2 regions of the Stackebrandtia soli genome follow, and region 1 is predicted to be linked to the other one. Evidence: riboswitches for the same ligand, from Rfam matches in the RefSeq annotation. Region 1 holds a riboswitch; the other holds the start of a gene.
What was found. A riboswitch is a leader RNA that binds a small molecule or an ion and turns the genes downstream of it on or off. The one in region 1 is predicted to bind cyclic di-AMP.
Positions count from the first base shown of each region.

Region 2: it holds a riboswitch for cyclic di-AMP, as region 1 does, so the genes downstream of both, ACM9NP_RS10010 (coiled-coil domain-containing protein) here and ACM9NP_RS22945 (C40 family peptidase) in region 1, are expected to answer to the same signal.

Region 1 covers NZ_CBCRZX010000069.1:7,108-17,724, forward strand. Annotated here, with positions in the region: gene ACM9NP_RS22925 (hypothetical protein) at 1-243, shown strand, start outside; gene ACM9NP_RS22930 (class I SAM-dependent methyltransferase) at 247-1,380, shown strand; gene ACM9NP_RS22935 (heavy-metal-associated domain-containing protein) at 1,473-1,682, opposite strand; gene ACM9NP_RS22940 (metal-sensitive transcriptional regulator) at 1,704-1,991, opposite strand; cyclic di-AMP (ydaO/yuaA leader) riboswitch at 2,209-2,402, shown strand; gene ACM9NP_RS22945 (C40 family peptidase) at 2,415-3,365, shown strand; gene ACM9NP_RS22950 (C40 family peptidase) at 3,596-4,576, shown strand; gene ACM9NP_RS22955 (hypothetical protein) at 4,921-6,495, shown strand; gene ACM9NP_RS22960 (beta-N-acetylhexosaminidase) at 6,641-8,281, opposite strand; gene ACM9NP_RS22965 (DivIVA domain-containing protein) at 8,506-9,726, opposite strand; gene ACM9NP_RS22970 (S1 family peptidase) at 10,082-10,617, shown strand, end outside.
Region 2 covers NZ_CBCRZX010000012.1:68,215-78,831, forward strand. Annotated here, with positions in the region: gene ACM9NP_RS09980 (anthranilate synthase component I) at 179-2,299, shown strand; gene ndk (nucleoside-diphosphate kinase) at 2,446-2,847, opposite strand; gene ACM9NP_RS09990 (VOC family protein) at 3,123-4,727, shown strand; gene ACM9NP_RS09995 (MFS transporter) at 4,781-5,986, opposite strand; gene ACM9NP_RS10000 (MarR family winged helix-turn-helix transcriptional regulator) at 5,983-6,417, opposite strand; gene ACM9NP_RS10005 (hypothetical protein) at 6,636-7,556, shown strand; gene ACM9NP_RS10010 (coiled-coil domain-containing protein) at 8,001-9,002, opposite strand; cyclic di-AMP (ydaO/yuaA leader) riboswitch at 9,013-9,181, opposite strand; gene ACM9NP_RS10015 (DUF4233 domain-containing protein) at 9,372-9,779, opposite strand; gene ACM9NP_RS10020 (bifunctional folylpolyglutamate synthase/dihydrofolate synthase) at 9,944-10,617, opposite strand, start outside.

The DNA of each region.
Region 1 (10,617 bases):
GTCGGCCACGGCTTCGGGGTGCCGTCGCCGGAGGAGGTCGAGAAGACGTGGCAGCACACGCGTGAGGTGCTGGCGAAACGGTCGCCGATGGGCGAGTCCGCGCTCACCGATGACGGGTACTGCCTTCCCGGTCTGGTGTCGTTCCTGTCGACCCTGACGAACGTCGCGTTGACGCCGGACACACTGCTGCGCGACACCGCGGCCCTCACCGTCGACAAGCTGTACGCGGCGTGGGACCGTTGACGGGTGACCGAACCCTTGCAGCCAGCTCTTGACCGGATTCGTCGGCTCGTCCTCGACCCCGAGGGTCTCGTCCGAGCCGTCGCGTCGGGGCGCCGTCGTGGCCTGCCCCCGCCCGAGCACGTCAAGGTGGTGCTGCGTCCGGTCCGCCTGAAGGACGGGGTGCGGCTTCAGGTGTCCCGTGACGACGGGCAACGGCCGCACACGGCGAACGTCTCGTTCGACGAAGCGGAGGCGACGCTCGGTGAGCTGCTCGCCCAGCCGTACGGGAACTGGCTGGTCGAGACGACGACTCGGACGGTGACGTTGCGGGTGACCAAACGGGGCGAGGCTCAGGTGCACACGAGCGACGTCGGGCACGAGCAGCGACTCGACCACGATCGGGCGGCCCCGCACCTGATGCCGCCGGATGACGCGCTGTTCGGCGCGTTGGGGGCGGGCGCGGCGAAACGCCGCCAGGTCGACGCCTTCCTGCGCGCCGTCGACCCACTCCTGAAGTCCTATGAGGATTCTGTGGCGATCGCGGATCTGGGCTGCGGCAACGCCTATCTGACGTTCGCGCTGAGTCGCTACGCCGCTCGACTCGGGCTGACCGCCTCGACGGTCGGCGTGGACGTCCGCGCCGACCAGCGCGAACGCAACACCGCCTTGGCCATGGAACTCGGCATGGACGGCACGCTGCGATTCGAGGCGGCGTCGATCGAGGAGGCGAACGTCTCGGACGCCGACCTCGTCGTGGCCCTGCACGCCTGCGATACCGCGACCGATGACGCGTTGGCGCGGGGTGTGGCGGCGGGGGCTCGGCACATCGTGGCCGCGCCGTGCTGCCACCACGATCTCGCCGCCCAGCTGAAGGCGGGTGGCGTCGACGGGGGTCGCGCGCTGCTCGGCGACGGCATACTGCGGGAACGGTTCGCGGACGTCCTCACGGACGCGTTGCGCGCGCAACTGTTGCGGCTGCATGGATACCGGGTCGACGTCATCGAGTTCATCGACTCGGCTCACACCCCGCGCAACACCCTGATCCGCGCGACCCGGACGGGTGGGGCCGCCTCGGAATCCGACTGGGCGCACTACCGCGACTTGACAACACAGTGGAATGTCAAGCCGCGGTTGGGCACGTTGTTGGGCGCCGCCTAGCGAACTCCCGTCGGCTCGGGTGGTCGATCCGCCCGCCGTCTGGAACGTCCGCCTATCGCGAGCCTCGACCCCGGAGCCTCGCCGTCACGCCGTCACGCCTCGACGAGGGTGTAACCCGCCTCGTCGACGGCCGCGCGGACATCGGTCAAGGTCAACGGCGCGGCCGAGGAGACCGTGACCGCGCCGGACGCGACGTCCACGTCGACCGAGGAGACACCCTCCAGCTCGGTCAGTTCGTCGGTGACGGCCTTCGCGCAGTGGCCGCAGGTCATACCGGACACCTGGTACGTGGTTGTGTTCATGATTGTCACTTTCTCGATGTATCAGGATCGGACGAGACGCGCGATCGCGTCAGAGGCTTCCTTGACCTTCGCGGCGGCCTCGGCGCCGCCGTCCGCCGCCGCCTCCGCGACACAGTGCGCGAGGTGGCCTTCGAGAAGGCTCAGCGCGACGGCTTGCAGGGCGCGGTTGGCGGCGGAGATCTGTGTAAGGATGTCGATACAGTAGGCATCCTCGCCGACCATTCGCTGCAGGCCACGGACCTGCCCTTCGACCCGGCGAAGCCGTTTTTGCAGCGCCTCGCGATCGGTGTGGTACCAGTACTCGGTCATGTGTCGAACACCTCCACGGAACAGTATACCCCCGGTGGGTATAAATCGCCGGTTGCGAACACCACAGCGTCAATGAGCGAACCCGGTCCGTCACGCGGCCGCAAAATATTCCCTACCACGGCAAATATCAGCCTCTCAGACCTTGATAAGGCCCCACACGCCCCTCTACTGTTGGCCCCGTCGTTCGGAAAGCTCGGTCCGCCACCCCCGGCGCCGCCGGACGACACCGCCGAATCGCCGCCGCGCGGCGAGCCGGGGAACCGTTTCCCTGGGGTGAATCCGTCGGCAGGCAACACCCCCGTTGTCGACGGTAGGGCGCACACTCATGCCTCGTCCGGCACGCGAGCCATGAAGAGCTTCTTCCCCGCCCGAACCCGTCAGCTAACTCGGTAGGCGGAAAAGCCAGAAGGAGCACGTTCGACGGTGAAGAAACGTCACGCGTTCATCGCAGCGGCCGCGACCGCGTTGCTACTGATCTCGATCGCACCCGGCGCGGCACACGCCGACCCCGATTCCCTTGAGGAAGTCGAGGCCGAACTCAAGGAACGCGGCGAAGAACTCGAAGCCGTCATCGAGGATTACAACGGCGCCAACGAAGACCTCAAGAAGACCGAAAAGCGAATCAAGAAGATCGAGAAGTCTCTTCCCAAATTGGAGGAAGAGGCCGAGGAAGCCCGCCTGGCCGCGACCGACATCGCCGTCGCCGCCTACACCAAGGGCAACGATCTCAGTGCCGTCGGATCCATCCTCGGTGGATCGCCCAACCGCGCGATCGACCGGATCACGGCCATGTCGGCCCTGAACGCCTCCCAGGCCGAGGACCTCGACCGCTTCATCGAAGCGCAGACCAACCTCGAAGAGGAACTGGCGACCCTGGAGGAAACCAAGGTCTCCCAGAAGGCGATCAAGAAGGAGATCGGCAAGAAGAAGTCGAAGATCGAAGGTGAGATGGCGGACCTCGACGAGCTCAAGGCCCAGCTGTCACCTCCGAGCGCACCCGACATCTCCCAGTTCCCGCCAGCGCCGTCCGGTGCCGCGGGTGACGCCGTCTCCTTCGCGTACGCGCAGGTCGGCGAGCCGTACTCCTGGGGTGCCGCGGGCCCCGACGCGTGGGACTGCTCCGGTCTGACCATGGGCGCCTGGAACGCCGCCGGTGTCGGCCTCCCGCACAACGCCGCGTCGCAGTACAACTCGATGCCGCACGTCAGCCGCGCGAACCTCGCCCCCGGTGACCTCGTCTTCTACAACGGGCTCAACCACGTGGGCATCTACGCCGGTGACGGGGTCGTCGTGCACGCGCCGACCTCCGGCCAGAACGTCTCCGTCGTGGGCATCGACTCGATGCCGATCGACGGATACGGCCGACCCGGCTGAACCGACACATCTCCACCGCGACACGGGCCGGTTCCGCCACCACAGGCGGGACCGGCCCGTCGACGTATCCAGACATGGAGACATCCACGGCCTTCACGCGTGTCGCGCACCGTCGCGATCCCATGACACTGATAGGTTCGGCCCGGTTTCGACCGCCCGCACCCCAATCGGCCAGGGCACGGAACTGTCCTATGTAGCCACTTCCGCCCAGTCCACAGGAGACCGCCCACGTGTCGACACGATCCGACACCATACGGCCCCATGTCATCTGGCCGGCCGTCCTGGCGTCCGCCCTCATCGGGGCCTTGGCCATGGCCGCGCCCGCGGTCGCCGAACCGACCGTCGCCGAACTCGAAGCAGACATCGACACCGTCGCGACGGAACTCGAAACCACGATCGAGAACCATCACGCGATCGTCGCCGACCTCGACGAGCTCACCGAACGGCACGCCACCCTCGCCAACACGCTCCGCCCCATGACCAGCGACGGAGACCAAGCCATAGCCGAGGTCAACGACCTCGCCGCCGCGCTCTATCGACACGGCCCCAACACCCTCATCACGCCCCTGACGGCCACCGGACCGAGCGACCTCGCCGACCGGCTCACCATGCTCGAGTTCATCACCGCCCGGCACCGCGACCAGGTCGCCGCCGCGACCACCGCACTCGTCGAACTCGACGCCGCTCAACGCGACATCGACGACCTCACGGAGCAACGCGACGCCCTCGCCGACGAACGCGACACCCTCAAGGACCGCATCGAGGAGGCGACCACCGAGCTCGACGCCGCGCGCGCGCACGCCGCCGGCTTCGGCTACTTCGGACCGAGCGGCCGACCCGCGCCCCCGATCCCGGCGGGCCTCGACGGCGCCGCCACCACCGCGATCAACTTCGCGCACAGCGTCCTCGGCGCCCCGTACCAATGGGGCGGCACCGGTCCCGGTTACGACTGCTCCGGTCTGACCTCCGCCGCGTGGTCGGCGGCAGGCGTGAGTCTGCCGCACTCCTCCGCCGGACAGTACGACGTGACCGCGCACATCGCGCGCGACGAGCTTCAGCCCGGCGACCTGGTGTTCTACTACACAGATCTGCACCACGTCGCCCTGTACGTCGGCGACGGCTCCGTCATCCACGCGCCCACCGCCGGACAGAACGTCCAAGTCGCGCCCGTCGACCTGGCACCCGTCGCCGGTTACGGTCGCGTGCTCTGACGCGGTAACCGTCCCGCCGCGGCGACGGCGGGACGGTCACTCCCCATGACCGAACCGCCCCAACGGTTCGAGACCTACGCGGTCATCGCACCGCCGCTCTCGGCGCACTCCCTTGTCGAGCAAGCACTCCCGGCCAACACGGCACCGACCACGCTCGCATGCACATGCACGGATTCGGCTATTTGCCGGTACCCTCCGCACGCGCGTCACTACGGTGAGAGCCGTCCGCGCCGTCGGCACAGACAGGTGCCCACGCATCGGGTTTCGGTCCACATCGGCGGCGCGATCGCATCCATCTAACAGGGGGAAGAATGCACATCACATCGCGGAGGATCGCGACCATCGTGATCGCCAGCGCAGCGGGTCTGGCCGCTCTCGGCCTTTCGCAGCAGGCGTCGGCGCACCCGGCAGCCGCCGACATTCCGGCCGAGGCGCCAGCGGGTGTAGCGGCTCCGGTCGCCGGTGAGACGCCCGCTCAACCAGGTGCTCAGGCCGACCAGCCGGTCGACCCGAACGCCAGCGGCCACCCGTGCGCCACCGCGCCCGACCCGTCGGCGCAGCTGCCGGCCCCGGCCGACCAGACCGCGCCCGGCGCGCAGGCACCGGCTGACCAGACGGCGCCTGCGGCTCAGGCACCCGCCGACCGGACGGCGCCCGCCGCGCAGGCTCCCGCCGACCGGCGTCAGCCGATCGACGAGGCCGGATTCGTCACGCCCACGGGCGACGACGGTCCGGTTAGGATCGACATCCCGGAGCAGCCGACGGACGCACCGATCATGCTGCCCGCCGAGGAACCGGTCCAAGAGCCGATCAACCCGTGCGTGACCACACCGGACCCGGCCGCGCAGCAGCCGATTCCGGCCGACCAGACCGCGCCCGCCGCGCAGGCGCCGGTCGACCAGGTCACGCCCGCCGGACAGGAGCCGGTCAACCGGACCCTGCCCGCGGACCGTGACGCGGACCGTGTCGCGCCGGCCGACCGTGACGCCGACCGTCAGCGCCAGGTCAACGAGGCCGAGTTCGTGATTCCCACGGGAACCGAGAACCCGATCCGTATCGACCTGCCGACCGACGCCGAGCCGAACATGCAGGCGCCGCTGGACCAGATCCTGCCCGCCGACCGCGACGCCGACCGCGACGCGCCAGCCGACCGGACCGCACCCGCGGACCGCGACACCGACCGCGTCGCACCGGCCGACCGTGACGCCGACCGCGTCGCGCCCGCCGACCGTGACGCCAACCGCGTCGCGCCCGCCGACCGTGACGCCGACCGTCAGCGTCAGGTCAACGAGGCCGAGTTCGTGATTCCCACGGGAACCGAGAACCCGATCCGCATCGACCTGCCGACCGACGCCGAGCCGAACATGCAGGCGCCGCTGGACCAGATCCTGCCCGCCGACCGCGACGCTTCGACCGACCGTGACGCCGACCGCGACGCACCGGCCGACCGGACCGCACCCGCGGACCGCGACACCGACCGCGTCGCACCGGCCGACCGCGACACCGACCGCATCGCACCGGCCGACCGCGACGCCAACCGCATCGCACCGGCCGACCGTGACGCCGACCGTCAGCGCCAGGTCAACGAGGCCGAGTTCGTGATTCCCACGGGAACCGAGAACCCGATCCGCATCGACCTGCCGACCCGCGGGGAGACTCCGGTCGAGCTTCCGGCCGACCGGACCGCGCCCGACGCGCAGGCGCCGGTGGACCGGACGCTGCCCGCGGACCGCGACGCCGACCGCGACGCTTCGGCCGACCGTGACGCCGACCGCGTCGCGCCGGCCGACCGGACCGCACCCGCGGCGGACCGCGACGCCGACCGCGACGCTTCGGCCGACCGTGAAATGCCGGGCCTCGGCTCTGAGGCCGTCGTCCTTCCGGACGAGGGCATTTCAGTTGGTGGCGCGCGCTACTGATCGGTGGATGTCGGCGGGCGGTTGAGAAAAACCGCCCCGCCGACGCCGATACCGGTGTTGAATGGGAGATCGACGGCCGAGCAGCCACGGGGGATGCTCGGCCGTCGATATGTGTGCGTGGTGTTCCCCTTGGCGGGACCCGTCCTCAGTGTCCAGGGAGGTCGGGCCGTTCCGGTCGGTTCTCGTCCGTCAGATCGAACCTGCGACGGCGACCGGTTCCGCCCCGCTGCCATGGGTGCGGGCCGTCGAGCGGTCGATAGTTGATCCCGACGGCGTCCAGCCGGTCCAGGTGCCCCTCGATCCGGTCGGAGAACGGATCCTCCGCTCGCGCCGCCTTGCCGGCCCACGCGAGATCGGCGACGGCGGCCAGTCGCGGGAACGCCGCGTACTCGACGTGTTCGGGCGTCGGCATGTATTCCGTCCACAGTTGGGCTTGGACCCCGAAGACGAGGGCGTCGTCGACTCCCTCCGGAACCGGCTCGAACCCTCCGATCTCGTCGAGGGTGTTCATGTTGTGGATGTGGAGCGGCTCCTCCGACAACGTGGACGGGTAGTAGTCCAGGTAGACCGCCTCGGTGGGGGCGATGATCACCCGGTGCCCCTTCGCGGCCGCCTTCGCCGCGATCGCGAAGTCCCGCCAGACCTGGATGACGGCGTCCGCGGGCGCCCCGCCGTCGAGGATCTCGTCCCAGCCGATGATCGCGCGGCCGTGTCGCGCCAACTGCTCGCTGAACCGCTCGGTGAACCACGACTGCAGATGATCCACATTGTCTAGACCGAGTTCCGCTGCCTTGGCGACGGCGGCCGGGCTCGCCCGCCATTCCGAGCGCGGACACTCGTCGCCACCGATGTGGATGTACGGCGACGGGAAGACGTCGACGACGGTGTCGAAGACGTCCTGGGTGAACCGCAGCGCCTCGTCGGTGGGGGCGAGCACCTCGCTGAAGATCCCGAAGGTCGTCGCGACGGTGCTGGGCTCGCCCGTGTTGCCGAGCTCGGGATAACCCGCGAGGACGGAGCGGACGTGGCCCGGCAGATCGATCTCGGGGACGATCGTGATGTGGTGTCGTGCCGCGTAGGCGACGATCTCGCGAAGGTCGTCGCGAGTGTAGAAGCCCCCGTGCGGGGTTCCGTCGTACCCCTGCTCGGACAGGGCATGCCCGATGACGGTCTCGGTTCGCCACGAACCGATCTCGGTCAATAGTGGCCACTGTGGTACTTCCAGGCGCCAGCCCTGGTCGTCGGTGAGGTGCAGGTGGATGACGTTCAGTCGGTGCAGGGCGGCCGCGTCGATGAGCCGCAGCAGGAACGACTTCGGCTGGAAGTGCCGCGCGACGTCGATCATGACTCCGCGCCAGGCGAACCGCGGCTCGTCGTCGATGACGACGGACGGCAGCTCCACGGGGCCCTCGTTGATGGCGGCGGCGCGCAACGCGGTGGGCGGCAGCAACTGCCGCAGCGTCGCGACCGCGCGGGCGAGGCCCGCAGGGTGGGCCGCGGTCACGGTGACCGCGTCCGTGCCGACGACGATGCGGTACGCCTCGGCGGCCGTCGTGGCGTCGTCGGGCCGGTCGCCGTCCACGACGAAGGTGATCGTCGAGTCGGCCGTGGTCTCGGGGACGACGGGCAGGGCGAAACCGGTGGCGGCCCGAGCGGCGTCGTGCCACAGCCAACCGGCGGACACGGCGTCGCCGCGGGCGACGATGACGGTATCCGGGGTGATGACGAACGGCGGTTCGTGTTGTGCGGCAACGTCTTTCGGCCGGGGTATCAAGTTGAAGCTCATGTGTCACCTCGAGAGGATCGGAACGGGTCGAGGGTGCCGTTCCCGACACCGTACGGCCACCGGAGCGCGTAAACCAGGGACGAACAGTTAATAGTTCAGAAACTAAAACATTAGCCGTCCGAATCGCAAGACGCCCCGAACGCACAGATCGGCGCGAACCGATCACGGTCCGCGCCGATCGGCGCGAATGGGTCCATTCGCGCGACGGTTCTATGGGAAGGTCGTCAGCCGGCCACCGGGGAGCGCTGAGCCGGGGTGGACGCGGTGTAGAGGGTCGTCTTGGGAACAGGCAGGTCGATGTCGCCACCGGCGACCTGGTTGAGCTGCCGACGGAGGTCCTCCAGGTGCGAGGCGACGGCCATCCTGCGGCGTTCGAGCTCCTCGACCTCTCGCCGCAACGGCACCGCCATCCGTTCAGCCGTCTGTTGGGCTTCGCTGCGGATACGGGCCGCCTGAGCCTTGCCCTCGGCGAGAAGCTCGGCGGCAGCGATCGCCCCGTCGTCACGGGTCTGCACAGCCCGGCGATCGGCTTCGACGAGCCGGTCGTCCGCGCGTGCGCACGCGTCCCGGTACTGCTTCTCGGCGAGTTCGGCGCGTTCCTCGGCCTCCTCGACCTTGAGCTGGGCGTCGGCGACGGCGTCGGCGTGCCTCTTCGAATTCGCCCTCTCGAGTTCCTCCCGGCGTGCGGCCAGTTCGAGGGCCAGCGCGTCGCCACGACGCTGTCGAGCCTCCGCGCCTTCGGCGAACAGCCCGGCCGCCGCACGCAGTTCGTCGGCGTCACGGAGAGCGATCGCCCGCAGTTGGGCGTTCTCTCGCTCGGCGGTGACCCTGTCGCCCGTGATCTGGCGGGTCGACTCGGACTTGAGCTTCTCGGCTTCGGCGAGCGCTTGCGCCCACAGGTGCTCGGTCTCACGGTGGGCTTCCACTTTCTCGGTCTCGGATTCGATTCGTGCGGTATCGACGAGGTCGATGCTCTCGGCCTTGGCCGCGGCCCGCATTCCGGAGGCTTCGCGGTTCGCAGTGGCGGTCAACGTCGACGCCATGATGCGCGCGGATTCGACGATCTGCTCGGCCTCCACCTTCGCGGCGTCGACGATCTCGACCGCGGACCGTCGGCCGTCCTCGCGTTGGGTGTCGGCGTCGAGGTCGGCCGCGCGCAAGACCTGCTCGACACGGGACCCCAGGCTCGACAGGGTGGGCTGTTCGTTCTCGGCGATCCGATCGGCGTTGTCGGAGAGTCGGCGCTCGAGGGCGCCGATACGCTGCTCCGCTCGGCGGAGAGCGGTCCCGGCCTCGCCCATCGCCTGCTCGGCTTCGTTACGGCGTTTCTGGGCGGTGCGGACCGCGATGGCGACAGAGGTGGTGAACCTGTCGACCTGTGCCCGGTCGTACCCGCGCATCGCGGTGGAGAACTCCACCTCGTCGACATTGAAGAATTTCGACATATCAGTCCAAATGTGGGTATTCCGTACAATTCTCGAACACCACATCATCACATCGGGTGACATTTGGGCTCGAGCGACGCGCCGACGCACGAGCGTTTTGACACGGACGGGTCGAGATGACGCCACGGCGACAACAGGTCGCACCCTCCGACCATCCACAGTCCATAGTAGTGCCCGTGCGACCCATGCGGGTTCGACCCCCGACCTCGGAGGTCGACCGGCCCCCTAATCGCAGCCTAATTGTCGACCGTTTTCTTGACATACGGCGTATTCCCTGAGAGAAATATATCGATTGAATTACACCCCGCACGCGCGACGACGATCCTCGCGCCACCCCGTCCGACGAAGGAGAACCATGTCCCCCCGACCGATCCTGACGAAGGCGCTCGCCGTCGTCGGGATGTCCCTTCTGGCTCTCGCGGCGACAGCGCTCTCGCTGCCCGCCCACGCCGCCACCCCTTCCCCGGCCGCGATCGACTCCGATGGTGACCCCGGCACCACCATCGTCGGCGGCGGCCCCGTCAACGACCCCAAGCCCTGGATCGCGGCGCTCCACAATGGTGGAGCATTCACCTGCACGTCCAGCCAGATCGGTTCCGAGTGGATCATCACCGCGGCGCACTGCGTCGAAGGCGGAGGGAACTACTCCGTCCGCATCGGTTCACTCGACCGGTCCTCGGGCGGCACCGAACGAGCGGTCTCCGAAGTCCACATGCACCCCGATTACGCCTGGCCGCTCAACGACATCGCCCTGTTGCGTCTGGCGCAGCCGTTCGACAACGAGTACGCCCCCATGGCGAACTCCGCCGACGTCCAGCTCGGCCAGGCGTCGACGATCTACGGCTGGGGTTCCGAGAACGCGGACTGGAGCGGGCCGCTCCCCGAGCGGCT
Region 2 (10,617 bases), on a different contig from region 1:
GCGCCCCTCCGTGTATGGTTTGCCGCATGCGTTCAACGATGCCCCGATGCTGGTGGCGCCGCTAAAGGCGGCCCATCGACGTTGACGCGCACTCTCGCACCAACCGCGACCGCCTCGCCAGGCGGTCGTCTGCGTTTCGGCCCGCCCGGCTCGGCCCAACCCGAAAGAGGGCAGACCGTTGACCGACCTGACGACCCCGGGCGGAGTGCGGATACGCCGCACCGACGAGGACCTCCCCGAGGGCGACCTCGACTCCGTCATCGACAGCGTGCAGACCCGACGCGGCGGTGTCCTGAGCTCTGGAATGGAGTATCCGGGTCGGTACAGCCGCTGGCACATGGCGTTCGTCGATCCATGTCTGGAGCTGTCGGCGATCGGCCGAGACGTCACGGTGCGGGCACTCAACGAGCGCGGGGCCGTTCTCCTACCCGTCTGCCGGGAGGCACTGGTCGCGGTCGGGCTCGACCCGACGGTCGGGCCCGACACGGTCGCGGCGCACGTGCCCGCGTCCGACCGACCGTTCACCGAGGAGGAGCGCAGCCGCCAGCCGAGCGTGTTCACCGCGGTCCGCGCCCTGTGGCACGCGTTCGCCTGCGACGACCCGCATCTCGGCTTCTACGGCGCCTTCGGTTATGACCTCGCCTTCCAGTTCGAGCCGATCGCCCCGGCCAAGGACCGCGACCCGACGGCCCGCGATCTCGTCCTCCTGCTGCCCGACGAGATCAGCGTGTGGGACCGCAAACGCGAACTGGCTCACCGGTTCCGGTACGAGTTCACCGTCGACGGGGTCAGCACCGACGGTCTGGCCCGAACCACGGCGACGGTTCCCTACGTCCCGGCCACCACCGCGCCCGAGCCGCCGACGCCCGGCGCCTACGCGGACACCGTCCGCCGGGCACGCGACGAGTTCGCGGCGGGGAACCTGTTCGAGGTCGTGCCGAGCCATCGCATGCACGCGCCGTGCCCGTCGCCCGCGGCGTTCTTCCGCCGCCTCCGACGCGACAACCCCGCGCCGTACGAGTTCTTTTTCAATCTGGGCGACGCCGAGTACCTCGTCGGCGCGTCTCCGGAGATGTACGTGCGGGTCACCGGGGACAGGGTCGAGACCTGCCCGATCGCGGGCACGATCAAGCGCGGCGACGACGCGCTCGCTGACGCGGCCAACATCGCCGCGCTCCTCGCGTCGCCGAAGGAGGAGTCGGAGCTGACGATGTGCACCGACGTCGACCGCAACGACAAGGCCCGCGTGTGCGAGCCGGGGTCGATCCGGGTGCTCGGGCGGCGTCAGATCGAGTTGTACTCACGGCTGATCCACACCGTCGACCACATCGAGGGAACCCTCCGCCCCGGTTTCGACGCCCTCGACGCGTTCCTCACGCACATGTGGGCCGTGACGGTGACGGGCGCGCCGAAGACGTGGGCGATGCGGTTCATCGAGGAACACGAGACGACGCCGCGTCGCTGGTACGGCGGGGCCGTCGGCAAGATCGGTGTCGACGGTTCGATGAACACGGGCCTGACCCTGCGGACCGCGCACATCGAGGACGGCGTGGCGACGGTGCGGGCCGGGGCGACGCTGCTGTTCGACTCGGATCCGGACGCCGAGGAGAACGAGACCTACCTGAAGGCGAGCGCGCTCCTGGAGGCTATTGGCGGGGCGGAGACCACCGCGCCGGTCAAGCCGGCGCCGATCGAGGTCGCGGGTGGGATGGCGGGCGTCGGTCGGCGAATCCTGCTCGTCGACCACGAGGACTCCTTCGTGCACACGCTCGCGGACTACCTACGGCAGCACGGCACCGAGGTCACGACCGTCCGATTCGGATTCGACGATGAGGTGCTGGACCGGATCGCGCCCGACCTCGTGGTGCTGTCGCCGGGGCCCGGAGTCCCGGCCGACTTCGGCTGCGCCGAGCTGCTGGATCGCCTGTACGAGCGCGGATTGCCCGTCTTCGGGGTCTGCCTCGGGCTTCAGGCGATGGTGGAGCACGCGGGCGGAACGCTCGCCCGTCTGGCGGTGCCGTGGCATGGGAAGCCGGCGACGGTGAAGGTGGCCGGGGGCGAGCTGTTGGAGGGGCTCGGCGGGGAGTTCACGGCCGCTCGGTACCACTCGCTGTACGCGACACCGTCCGATGTGCATGGTTTCGAGGTGACGGCGATGACCGACGACGTCGTCATGGCCATCGAGGACCGTCCACATCGGCGCTTCGCGGTGCAGTTCCATCCCGAGTCGATCCTGACCGCGCACGACTCCGCGGGGCTGCGAATTCTCGGTAACATGCTTCGACTCACGGCCCACTGAACACGGTTCGGCCGCCCCTGGTCCAGGGGCGGCCGATGTTGGTCCTAAAAGGCCTCTGGCGCGGAACGGCCGCGCGAGGACCGGTCGCGTCGTCGAAGGATGACGACCCGAGGATCATCCGCGCGTTCGACCGCGCGACAGGAGGATCAGGAGAACCACAGGGCGATCTCACGCTTCGCGGACTCGGGCGAGTCGGAGGCGTGGATCAGGTTCTCCCGGTTCGACAGCGACAGGTCGCCGCGGATCGTGCCCGGCACGGCCTTGCGCCCGTCGGTCGCTCCCGCGAGGGCCCGCACGGCGGCGATGGACTCGTCACCCGAGACGATCAACGCGACGAGCGGCCCGGACGTCATGAACTCCTTCAGCGGCGGGTAGAAGGGCTTCTCGACGTGATCCGCGTAGTGGGCGTCGGCGAGGGCCGCGTCCATCGTCCGCATCCGCATCTCCTCGATCGTCAGCCCTTTGCGCTCCAGGCGGGACACGACCTCTCCGATCAGGCCCCTGGCGACGGCATCGGGTTTGATCAGGACGAGGGTCTGTTGGGACACGGTGCGCTCCTAGGCAGCATCTTTGAGGGGCCGAACTGTGGGGCGTTGAGTTTAGAGGTCGCTCGGCGGGGCCGTCCGGCCCGGTGGGGACAGAGGAGAGACGCCGTGGTCACGGGCGAGACGGTGACGGCGTGCCGACCGAATCGACCGCCATGGACCATCCATTAAGGATGAAGTGGCGGAAACGCTTGGGCGCGTTCCCTCCACGGTGTGTTGTGACGCGCGGGACACACACGTACCATCGAACATCATGCGTCTGCGGGAGGCACACAACTATGGCTCAAACACCGCGTCAGCCGCCACGGCAACCACCGCGCAACAACGCGAAGGCCACCCCGAAGGCGGCCCGGCAGGCCAAACCGGCTCCGAAGGCCGCTAAGGCCGCGCGTCAGGCGAAGGCGGCACCGCGCGCCGCGAAGAACGTCAAGGCGGCGAAGGCTCCGACTCCGAAGCAGCGAGCGGCTACGACGAACGCCCGAAACGCGCAGCACGCGAGGGAGGCTCAGGCCCGCGCACAGGCGCAGCGGGCCCGGGCGGGGCGGGCTGGGCGCGCGACCACTCGGACGGCGGGGCGTGCCGTGCCCCGAACGCGGGTGTCCGCTTCGTATCGGGGTTGGCGCAGCTGGTGGGCGACCGCAGAGATGGACCGCCTCGCCCGCGAGGAGGACCGCGGCATTGGCGCGCCGCAGCCGAGAATCGGCATGATCGCGGGAATGCGGTACTGGAGCGGGGGACGCCTGACGGGCGTGTTCACTTTACTGCTCCTGGGCTTCTTCACCCTGTCGATCGCGCTCGGCGCGAGCAGCGTCATCGCGGGGATCATCGGTTTCGCCTTCCTCGGCGGGTCGGTCGCGTTGGCGACCGCCGCACGCGCCGCGGCCCATTTCCAGGCGTACCCGCAGGCCTCCGAGCCGCTGGCACCGGTGCGGGACTTCACCGTCGACGATCTGCGGATCGAGGATGAGCGAGACGACGAGCTCGGTTCTCTGGACGACCTCGACCGGAGTTTCGGCGGTGGCATGCCGCTGTACACGCCGGCGCAGGCACCACCGCCCCCCGAGTCGGCTCCCGCCCCGGAGCCGCCGACCGGTGGTACAACGAATGTGACGACGGCGGTGAGCCACTCCGTCGCGCAACCACCGGCACCGACACCGGCGTCCGAGACGAGCCCGGAATCCGAGCCCGCCGCGGCATCGGAGGCGACCGCGGAGTCCGAGACCGAGGCGGAGTCGCCGACGACGGCACCGGTCTCGATCCCGAAACAGCAGACCGCCAAGGACGTGGACACGCTCGACGCGGCGACCGGCCCCGGAGTCGTCGACGACGATCAGGCCGCGGTGGACGCCGCCGAGGCCCTGGCGGTCTTGGACGTCCTCGACTTGGACGTGTTCGACCGTGACGACGAGGACGAGGACGACGAGCCGCAGTCGCGCGCGATCCCGGCGCTGTCGAGTGGCGCGGCCGAGGTCTTGTCGGCGTATGTCGGGGCGGAGGAGGGCCTGCCCGCCGAGGCGGTCCGCGACGTCGCCGCGACCCTCGTTGTGTCCGATTTGGACCGATCCTTGATGTTCTACACGGAGCTGCTCGGTCTGGTGGAAGTCGATCGGGCCTCCGACGCGGTGCTGCTGGAGGCCGGTTTCGGCCGGGTCCTGCTGTGGCAGCGCGACGACGCGCCCGCCGGTGGCAATCCCGTGATGCACCTGACCTTCGAGGTCGGCGACATCGACGTCGCGTATCGCACCCTGCGCGGCAAGGGCATCACCTTCACGCACCCACCGCGTTCGGCCCTGGCCGGGGCCATTCACGAGGTGAAGGCGGCGTCGTTCCTCGACCCGGACGGGCACGGCCTCGCGATCACCGAACTGAAGCGGCGCGAGTGATGTGGCTCGGGTCGGCGCGGACCCGAGCCTTATCGACAGTGCCGATCGTCGGCTCAGACGGCGGCCTCGGCGAGCGCGGGTTCCGGTCGTCCCGTCAGTGCGACGAGATGACGGCGCCTGACGGCCAGCACGGCGACGGCGACGACACAACAGGCCGCTCCGAGAGCGTATGGGACGCTCACGCCGACCTCGTCTCCGAGCCGGCTGGCGATGACGGGCGCGAACGCGGCGCCGAGCCAGCGCACGAAGTTGTAACCGGCGGAGGCGACAGCGCGGGGCGCGTCCGACACCTCCATCGCCGACTCGGTGAAGACGGTGTTGCTGACGCCGATCGCGAGGCCGGTCAGGACGGTGCACGTGACGACGCCCGCGTGGGCGTCCGATCCCGCGAAGACGGCGACGCCGATCTGGCACAGCGCGAGGAATCCCAATGCCAGGTACATGGTCGGCACGGAGCCGATGACGCGGTGCAGGCGCGGTGCCAGCAGCACCGAGGACAGTGCCACGGCGACGCCCCAGCCGAAGAAGACGGCGCCGATCCCGTACGCGGTCATGCCAAGGATGAACGGCGTGTACGCGAGCACGGTGAAGAACGCGAAGTTGTAGAACAGCGCGGCGACGGCCGTCGTGGACAAACCGCCGTGCGCCAGGGCGCGAATCGGGTCCGACAGGCGTGTACGGCTCGTGGGGCGGTCCCGCCGTAGCAGGACGGCGATCAGGACGAATCCGATGGCCATGAGCACGGCCGTCCCGTAGAACGGGTACCGCCAGTGCCAGTCGCCGAGGACGGCTCCGAGCAGCGGTCCGGCGGAGATGCCGAGGCCGAGCGCCGCCTCGTACAGGAGGATCGCGGAGGCCGCTCCTCCGCTGGCGGCACCGACGATCACGGCCAGGGCCGTCGCGACGAAGATCGCGTTGCCGAGGCCCCAGCCTGCGCGGAAGCCGACGAGTTCGGCGACCGAGTTCGACGTCCCGGACAGGATCGCGAACACCACGACGAGGCTCAGTCCGATCAGGAGGGTTCGCTTGCCGCCGATGCGGCTGGAGACGTACCCGGTGACGAGCATGGCGACCGCCGTCACGAGGAAGTAGCTCGTGAACAGCAGTGACACCTCGCTCGGTGTGGCCTGGAGGCCGGTCGCGATCGACGGGAGGATGGGGTCGACGAGACCGATGCCCATGAAGGCGACGACGGCCGCGAACGCGGTCGCCCACACGGCGGGCGGTTGCCTCAGGATCGTTGTGCCGGGAGCTGTCATCGTTCTCCTCCTGTCGGTTCGGCGGCCGCGAGCCTCGACAGGGCGGGGAGGGCGGCGGCGATGCGGGCGCGATCGTCGTCGGTGAGCGTCGCCAATCGGTGTTCGAGTGCCTCGACGCGGCGGGCACGGCCGTCGGCGAGCGTGGTTCGTCCCGCGTCGGTGAGGGTGACGACGACGACGCGGGCGTCGGCGGCGTCACCGCGTCGGGCGACGAGGCCGTCTCGTTCGAGCCGGTTGATCTGCGCCGTCATCGTCGGCAGCCGAACGCCGTGTTCGTCGGCGAGGGCGCTCATCCGGCAGTCCCGATCGGAGAGGGAACCGAGCACGGCGAGCTGCTGCGGGCTGGCGTCAGCGGTGACGTGGGTGCGGCGCAGAAGCAGGACGAGATCGCGCAGGAGGCGGTTGACCTCGTCGGCGAGTTGACGCGTCATGGACGACCCTTCAATAGTTAGCCTGACTAAGTTAGTTCGCCTAAGCATATCTCCGCGTGGGTGCGGCGGTCGATGGGCGACGATGTGCGATCCGACACCCACGACTGTCGAAAAAGGATGATCATCGGGCGCCGCTTAGCACGTCCGCTCGGCGCACTGTCCGCCGGGTATTCGTTCCACTGCAACGATTTCGCAGGGCTGCGGCCTATAGTGCCGTCATGTCCCCCACCGCGACCGCTCACCCCTCAGGACCCCGTCGCCGGCCCGCCATCGTCCGACGGCGCCCCGGACCAACCACCCGGCTCGCGCTCGCATCGGCCGTGGCCACGGGGCTCGCCGCACTCGCCCACGTGCTCGCCGCGCGCATGGCGGGGGACACGGCGGTCGCCCTCGTCGCCGCCGCCGCCGTCGGCGGGGCCGCGCTCGTGTGCATCGTCCTCGTCGAGGTCGACCGTCGACTACGACGCATCGAGTCCAGACAGGGACAGCACCACCAGACGACCGAGCGCATTCTCAACCGCGGCCTCTCCCGCTTCGGCGGCATCTCGCGCGCCCTCGCCGACCTCGACCGCTCCCCCGTCGACTCGGCGACCGTCGAAGGCGTCATCCGCGCCGGAGCCCGCGTCCCCGCCGAGACACCCTCCCTGGCCGTCGGTCTCGCGAACGCGCAACTGCGCCGAATGGCCCGATTCCTCGACGGTCTCGACGGTGGCGAGATCATCGCCGAGACGGAGTCGAGGGACTGGTTGCTGGGCTTGACGGCGCGAGCGGGAACGAGCCTGCGAGGCGTCGTGACCTCCGACGTCGCCCGGCACATGGACCGGGACCTGATCGACCGCTGCTCCGCGGCCGTCGTCCGGGGCGTCACCGTGGCGTGGACGGTCATCGTCGACGCGACGACCGACGCCGACGACGCCGTCCGCGCGCTGCGCTCGACCGACGCCGACGTGTCCCTCGTGAAGAACGACACGATCGCGTCATGGTGGTCGGACACGGACTCGGCTGTCATCGTCTTCGACGACGAGATCGTCCACGAGACCCAACTCGGCGCGCCGACGTGTCTCATCCTCGACCCGGATCAGGTCACGGCCCGCGTCCACCGCGTCGACGCGATCCTCGGCAGGGCCTCCCCCGATTAGAGACCGTCTCGTTCCCCGGCGGATCGGTTCCGGCGGTGTCGCGGTGTTCATGATCGAACCACCGACGCGGTTCGACGGCCATCGGCCGCGTTGTCGGATCACCGGCCGTGCTCCAGCACGCCGGAAGGCATGGCAGACACCCGTATGCGGGCGATCCTGCGCCCCGCCGAGTGACGACGTGCCGCTCGCCTCACACGATCTGAGGGAACGAGACAAGCTCAAGGCCGGTGGTTCTCGCCCGGGCCGGAACGACGTCGACCACGTCCTCGAAGCTCCCGCGCCGTACGCCAGCGGGGCTTCGAACACCGGTCTCGCGTCCTGCCGGGGAACCCGACCCGACTCACGGGTCCGCCGCGACGTCATCGCCGGTTCGCGGCCGATGACGGATACCCCGAACACGACGATGCGCCCGCCCCTTGCCAGGGCGGGCGCATCACGTCACGCTCAGATCATCGACAAATGCACGTGATTGGTGTGGTCGCAGGACGGATTACCGCCGCCGCATCCCGCGTAGTACCCCCAACCACCGTTGGCCGGTTCCCAGATCTGGTTGTTCCAGATGACGTACCGGACGCCGAGCGCGCCCGCGTTCTCCACGAGCCACGCCGCGAGATTCTCGCCGTAGGTGAAGGCCTCGCCGCCCGCGTGCCCGCCGAAACCGCCCGGCTCAACGGAGAAGTCGCACGCCTTGCCGCGTGGATGCTCACCGCCGTCCTCGGCCGATCGATAGCAGGCCGTGTACCGGTCGAAGCCGGTGTAGATCGACTGCTGAAGCGCGTGCAGGGTGCGCCCGGAGATGCAGCCGTTCGTGGTCGGGTCGTCGACGTCGCAGCCCTCGTACGGCCAGGTCCCGTCACTGTTGCGCGGCGCCGGATCGGCGGCACGGAAGTTACCCGGGGTCGGACCGGCCGAATCGCCACCACCGCCCGCGGCGATGTTGTTCGCGGCCTGGTCTCGCGCGGACCGCATGTCCTTGACGGCCTGAGCCGCGGCCTCGACCTCGTCGGCCAACGCCTCCTTCTCGGCCTCAAGGCTCTCGCGCGCGTCCAGCAGGTCCTGCATCTGCCGTCCCTGCTGCTCCCCCAGATAATTGATGATCGAGATTCCCTCGACGGCGCGTTCCGGGGAGCCGGTCGACAGAATCGCCGCGGCGGAGGAGATCCCGCCGTTGCGGTAAGCCGCCTCGGCGAACGCGTTGACCTCTTTGGAGAGTTCCTTGATCCGGGCCTTGCCCTCCTTGATCTCGGTCTTGATCTCCTTCTGCCGTTCCTTGGTGCCCGCCAAGACCTGTTCGGCCTCCAGGTAAGCGTCGATGGCCTCGCTGAGCTCACCGTCGATACTGCCCTCATCCGGGTCCGCGGCGGCGGGCTGTGCGAACACCAGGCTCAGAGCACACAGGATCGCCGTCAACAGGAGCGTCTGACGGCTGAGGAAGTGTCGTGTCACGTAGTCGCTGTCTTTCTCCGTCGAACGCCTACCGGGTTAGCTGTCGGGTTCGGGCCGAAGAACGCCCTACCGCTTGGTTCGCGGATTCACCCCGGTTCATTGCCGCCCAACGGATGCACCGTCTGCAGCGGGTGGGTCCCCGGTTCGCCTGTCGCCAGACGATTAAGCGTGGGCCGTCGTAGCCGTTGGTCGGCTGGGGTGGGTGCGACGGACCACGGCAAGACTAGAGGCATCGGGCGCGAAATACAACAGTCGACAAAACGTTGTCATCACGGTACTGATTGAGACGATTCCGTTATCCCGACGGGGTTCCAAGCCCACGATAACGAACCTTTCGACAGCACAGAGTAGTCGACACTCCGAAAATCGTTAGCGCTGCGTCACCCGAACCGGTGGACGGCTCAACTTGCGCCGCACCGACAACGCGAACACCCAACTGATCGCGAAGATGACGCCTACACCTGCCAAAGCCCAATGCAGGACGCCGGACGCGAGCAAGCCCACCTGAATGACCGAACCCAGGTGCCACGCCCACGGACGCCGAATCAGCCCCGCCGCGACCACACACGCGACCGTCAACGCGAGCACGACCCAGATCGCCGTCCCACTGTCATCCAAAAGAATCCGCAGTGGAGCGAGCGCCATCAACAAGACGAGCGCCTCGGTCCCGAGCATGATCGCCCCGAGCGCGGCCACTGCTCGCGCCGGGTCCTTAAGCCCCGACCGGGTCTCGTCGTCCTCGACGCCCCGACCTTCCTCGACCTCCACAGCGCTCATGAACCGATTGTGGCGGATCGCCGCCTCCCGCCCGTGTCGGGGTCGATGAGCCGCGTCACGACGCCGAACGAACCGTCCCCTCGCGCGAGCAGACTGCTCGCTCCGCTCGACAGTTTTGCCCGACCGAGCAGAGCAAGGTGTTCCGTCCTCGACGGGTCGAACGCCTAGCGCTCGTCCCTGACGAGCAGCTTCCGGGCGTCCGCAACGGTGTAGACGGAACCGGTGATGAGGACGCCCGCGCCGCCGAACGCGTCCTCGTCCTCCTCCGCGATCCGAACGGCCGTCTCGATCGCGTCCGCGAGTCGAGGCTCGATCGTCACCTGCTCCGGTTCGAAGATCTGGCGGGCGAGCGCCCCGAGCTCCGCCGCCGGGCGAGCGCGCTCCGCCGACGACTGGGTGACGACGAGTCGATCGCAGATGGGACGCAACAACCGCAACATGCCCGCCGCGTCCTTGTCGCCGAACACCCCGACGACACCGATGAGACGCGAGAACGCGAACTCCTCCTCGATCGCGGCGACGGCCGCGGTCATCCCCGACGGGTTGTGCGCCGCGTCGAGCAGGACCGTCGGCGCGGAGCGTACGCGCTCCAGTCGGCCCGGCGACGTCGCCTTCGCGAAGCCCTCGCCCACGACCTCACCGTTGAGGGCCTTCGGTTCCCCCGCTCCGAGCAGGACCTCGACGGCGGCGAGCGCGGCGGCGGCGTTGTGCGCCTGGTACGCGCCGTGCAACGGCAGGTAGATCTCGTCGTACGTCGCCCCGGACGGGGCCGTGATCGTCAACTGCTGCCCGCCGACCGCGACCCGCCGCTCGTCCACGGTGAACCGTCGGCCTTCCG